One region of the Streptococcus rupicaprae genome, then DNA from elsewhere that is predicted to be linked to it. Evidence: predicted binding sites of a transcription regulator. Region 1 holds the regulator's gene; the other holds the start of a gene.

Region 1 (2,467 bases):
GTTTCATGGACCAAAAGGCGTTGGCTTTCTCTATACTAATACCAATCGCCTCAAACCGCTCTTGGTAGGCGGTAATCAGGAAGATAAGCGCAGAGCCAGCACCGAAAACCTGGCCAGCATTGCCGCCATGGCTGAAGCCTTGACAGAGAGTCTATCCTCTTGGCAAGACAATTTAGCCCATGTCCGCCAGCTTAAAGAAGACCTGATCGCTGGCTTAGACGCTGCAAAAATCCCCTACTACCTCAACCAGCAAGAGCCTGTTAGCCCCTATGTCATCAATATCGGTTTTCCAAACCAGCTCAACGAGCGCCTGCTCATGCAACTGGATTTAGCAGGTATCTCTGTCTCTAGCGGTTCTGCTTGCACGGCTGGCAATATCGAACCCAGTCATGTCCTTGAAGCCTTCTATGGGAGCTCCAGTCCCAGACTCAAAGAAAGCATTCGCATTAGCCTATCATCCCACACATCTTCTGAGGACATTCAAACACTTATCGCAACATTAATCAACCTACTAGGAGAATAATCTATGGCTTTTACAGCATCTGTTCATCTAAAAAACTGCCCCTTTAGCTACGAAATAGACCCTAAAATCAAGAAGTATACCCTGCTTGATAATACCTTCATCCAAAATAAGCTGGGAAATTTTGAGCTCAGCCGTTTGCTGGAAGAAATTCCCAATTCTGGTGAGGGCTTCCTCCTGAAAATCATTATCAATAAAGACCTAAGCGGTTTTAAAATCAATATTACAGACAAATCTGGTCTGCGACTGGTTGACATCTTCAAACCAGGTGCCAATCCTGTTATCCAACAGAAGTTCTTCTTCCTCATGGATAGCCTGGTCGAACGCGATGTCTTCAATAAAATTGAAAGAAAGTAGGTAGAAAACATGATTACCATTACTTATCAAGATAGTTACCAACAAGAACGGACATTAGTCTACGATAACATGAATGCCTTTAGCCGTGCCTTTATGGGTTGTATTACAGTTCCTGATTACCTCCCTGTCCAAGATGTGACCATCAATGGCCAATCAATCGGTTACCAAGGAACTATTGGCGACCTCTATCGAGACATTTCAGCCATGGATTTGGAACAATACTCCTAAAAAGATAGTTTCTCAACCTTATCGATTCCGTAAAAAAAGCTATAAGCAAATTTTATAGCTTTTTCAGTTTGTCAAAATTGCATTTTTCACAAACTTTCACTAAAATAGAATCTAAGAGACTAAAGGAGAGACTAGAATGAAACTCGAAAAAGATCAAACAATTCCTCGCGCTACTGCTAAGCGTCTATCGCTTTACTATCGTATTTTCAAACGATTTAATGCTGAACAAATTGAAAAAGCATCCTCCAAGCAAATTGCGGATGCTATCGGTATCGATTCAGCCACTGTTCGCCGAGATTTCTCATACTTTGGCGAACTAGGCCGTCGCGGCTTCGGCTACGATGTCAAAAAGTTGATGAACTTCTTTGCGGATATCTTAAACGACAACTCGATTACCAATGTCGTTTTGGTTGGTATTGGTAACATGGGCCGTGCCCTCCTCAACTACCGCTTCCATGAGCGCAACAAAATGAAAATCGTCCTGGCCTTTGACATTGACCAGCACCCGCTTGTCGGCACGGTGTCGGAAGACGGTATCCCGATCTTGCCGATTTCACAATTGGCAGAAAAAGTTGAGGAAGTTAAGGCACAAACAGCTATCCTGTCTGTTCCAAGTGTTAAGGCCCAGGAAGTTGCAGACCAATTGGTTGAAGCTGGAATCAAAGGAATCCTCTCCTTCTCACCAGTGAATCTTTCCGTCCCCAAAGACGTAGTCGTTCAGTATGTTGACTTGACCAGCGAACTTCAAACTCTGCTCTATTTCATGCGAGAAAATTAAGGAATAAAATATGTCCCAACCTATCATCGGTATCACAAGTAATATTGAATACAATCCAGAAGACCGCAACTTCTTTCAGGTTTATGTGGCCAAAGGCTACGTGGAAGGGGTCCAAAAGGCCGGCGGTCTACCTCTAGTTCTGCCTATCGGTCAACCAGAGCTAGCTGCTGGCTATGCCCAAACCATTGATAAATTGATTTTAACAGGCGGTCAAAATGTCATGCCCCATTTCTACGGTGAAGAAAAAACCATTGAAAGCGATGATTACAGCCTGGGGCGTGATGAATTTGAGCTGGCCCTCATCCAAGAGATGGTCAAGCGGCGCAAGCCAATTTTCTCTGTCTGCCGTGGCACGCAACTGTTTAACGTAGCCATGGGCGGCACACTCCATCAAGAAATCAAGGAACATTGGCAGGACCTGTCAGCCATGCACCCTACCCATAGTATTTCCTTGCAGAGCCAAACCATTTTGGCCAAGATTTTTGGCCCTAGCCCTGCGATTAATTCTTTCCATCGGCAAGCCATCAAGGATCTTGCACCCAACTTAGAAGTCATTGGTTACTCTGATAAAGATGACATCATCG
Region 2 (2,467 bases), on a different contig from region 1:
ATACCGAAGGTCCGTGCTTCGTAGGAACAGGTCGACACCACCCCACGCCCACCAGTCAGTCTGGGATCTCTGGCTATCACAACCGGTTTCCCCTTAAGCGTCGGATTATCCCTTTGCTCAATGGCCGCAAAAAAAGCATCCATGTCAATATGGATAATCTTTCGGCTCCGATCATCAACCAAAGGGAAAATAAGCATAGCTCCTCCTACATCGTTACCAAGACAAGGCTACATCCCACTTCTAACTGAGATTTTCCACTCTATCACTAGTATAGCAAATATTGGTAAAATCGACCTCCTATTAACCTTCCTAGCCAAAAAAATCCCCTGATCTAGCCAAATCAGAAAAATCGCGGGATGAGCAAAAGCTAAGGTTGCACCCCGCAGCATACAAGCCATTAAAAAGCAAGAATCAGAAATAAAGGAGCAGGGCAAGTAGTATCCTTAGGACAAGGGAGGTCGCCAAGGTTTGCTTGTGAGACGTCACTTTTCGAATTAGCGCTGAAGCTAGAGGCAAAAACAGAAGAACAGCCACCTCGTTTTGATAATGGTGGCCAGAAAAACTTACCTGGATCACGGAAAATATGACCAGACTTGCTCTAGAAAAGCCAGCCATTGACAAATGATGTCAGGTAATAGCATCCAACCAACACATCCTAGCATGAAGAAAATAGGTATTGATGCTAGGAACTCGGTACAAGGCTTCTTTGTAAACTATAATTTTTTATCAGCCAGATCTTCACTTCCTAAAGCCATTTTTTAGACGTCTCTTTCTTTTTGGATAAATACCGTTTTTGACCATTGAAGATGCAAATTGCTGACAGAATATTCTTGAAACAAAGATTATTTAATGTTCTGTGATTCACTTATCAAACTTAGTGAGGTTTTTAACCATATTAGTCAATGTAAAATAAATAACACAAGAAAGCGTTTACTATTGTTTTTTAGCTGTTCTTCGCCTTGTGCAAACGGTTCCTGAGTGCTATAATAGGAACTGTAAAAGCAATAAAAAAAGAAAGAAGGATATCACATGTCAACAATTGTTAAAACCAAAAATGTGACAGAAGATGTTTTTGCCAAGGCCTGGGAAGGTTTCCAAGGCGATGACTGGCGCACCAAGGCCAGCGTTTCTCGTTTCGTACAAGCAAACTATACTCCTTATGATGGAGATGAGAGCTTCCTTGCTGGGCCAACAGAGCGTTCTCTTCATATCAAGAAAATTATTGAAGAAACTAAGGCTCACTACGAAGAAACTCGTTTCCCAATGGACATCGACCGTGCAACGTCTATCGCTGATATTCCTGCTGGTTTCATTGACAAAGACCGTGAACTTATCTTTGGTATTCAGAACGATGAGCTCTTTAAACTGAACTTCATGCCACGCGGTGGGATCCGTATGGCTGAAACTACATTGATCGAAAATGGCTACACACCAGATCCACTCTTGCATGAGATTTATACCAAGCATGCGACTACCGTGAACGATGGGATCTTCCGTGCTTACACAGCTGACATCCGTCGCGCCCGCCACTCTCACCACGTTTCTGGTCTTCCAGATGCTTACTCACGTGGCCGTATCATCGGGATGTATGCGCGTTTAGCGCTTTACGGTGCGGACTACTTGATGGAAGAAAAGGTAGCTGATTGGAATGCCATCACTGAAATCGACGAAGAGTCTATCCGCCTTCGTGAAGAAATCAACCTTCAATATCAAGCGCTTCAACAAGTTGTAAAACTCGGTGACCTTTACGGTGTGGATGTGCGTCGTCCAGCTCTTGATACCAAAGAAGCCATCCAATGGACTAACATCGCCTTCATGGCAGTCTGCCGTGTCATCAATGGTGCTGCGACTTCTGTGGGCCGTTTGCCAATCGTTCTTGACATCTATGCTGAACGTGACTTGGCTCGCGGTACTTACACCGAGTCTGAAATCCAAGAATTTGTCGATGACTTCGTTCTTAAACTCCGTACAGTGAAATTTGCTCGGACCAAAGCCTTTGACGAAATTTACTCCGGTGACCCAACCTTCTTGACTACTTCTATGGCTGGTATGGGGAACGATGGCCGTCACCGTGTCACTAAGATGGATTACCGTTTCTTGAACACCCTTGACAACATCGGTAACTCACCAGAACCAAACTTGACCGTTCTCTGGTCTGACCAATTGCCATACGCTTTCCGTCGTTACTGTATGGCGATGAGCCACAAGCACTCTTCTATCCAGTACGAAGGTGTGACGACCATGGCCAAAGACGGTTACGGTGAAATGTCCTGTATCTCTTGCTGTGTGTCACCACTTGACCCAGAAAGTGAAGACAAACGACACAACATCCAGTACTTCGGTGCTCGTGTCAACGTCTTGAAAGCCCTCTTGTCTTCTTGGAACAACGGTTACGACGATGTTCACAAAGACTACAAGGTCTTTGATGTGGTTGAGCCAAACAACTCAGAAATCTTTGAGTACGATG

Evidence for each region. Region 1 encodes Rex, which represses fermentation and respiration genes when NADH is low (regulators of the CRP and FNR family bind a similar motif). Its sites were predicted from a motif close to TTGTGAANTANTTCACAA; they were not measured.
Region 2: the regulator Rex is predicted to act here: its motif matches at 903-920, upstream of pflB (formate C-acetyltransferase).

What each region holds. Positions count from the first base shown of each region.
Region 1 covers NZ_JBEPLO010000003.1:31,145-33,611, forward strand. Annotated here, with positions in the region: gene ABID29_RS01825 (cysteine desulfurase family protein) at 1-523, shown strand, start outside; gene ABID29_RS01830 (DUF1831 domain-containing protein) at 527-877, shown strand; gene ABID29_RS01835 (DUF4649 family protein) at 887-1,105, shown strand; gene ABID29_RS01840 (redox-sensing transcriptional repressor Rex) at 1,242-1,883, shown strand; gene ABID29_RS01845 (gamma-glutamyl-gamma-aminobutyrate hydrolase family protein) at 1,894-2,467, shown strand, end outside.
Region 2 covers NZ_JBEPLO010000001.1:133,939-136,405, reverse strand. Annotated here, with positions in the region: gene dinB (DNA polymerase IV) at 1-197, opposite strand, end outside; gene pflB (formate C-acetyltransferase) at 1,030-2,467, shown strand, end outside.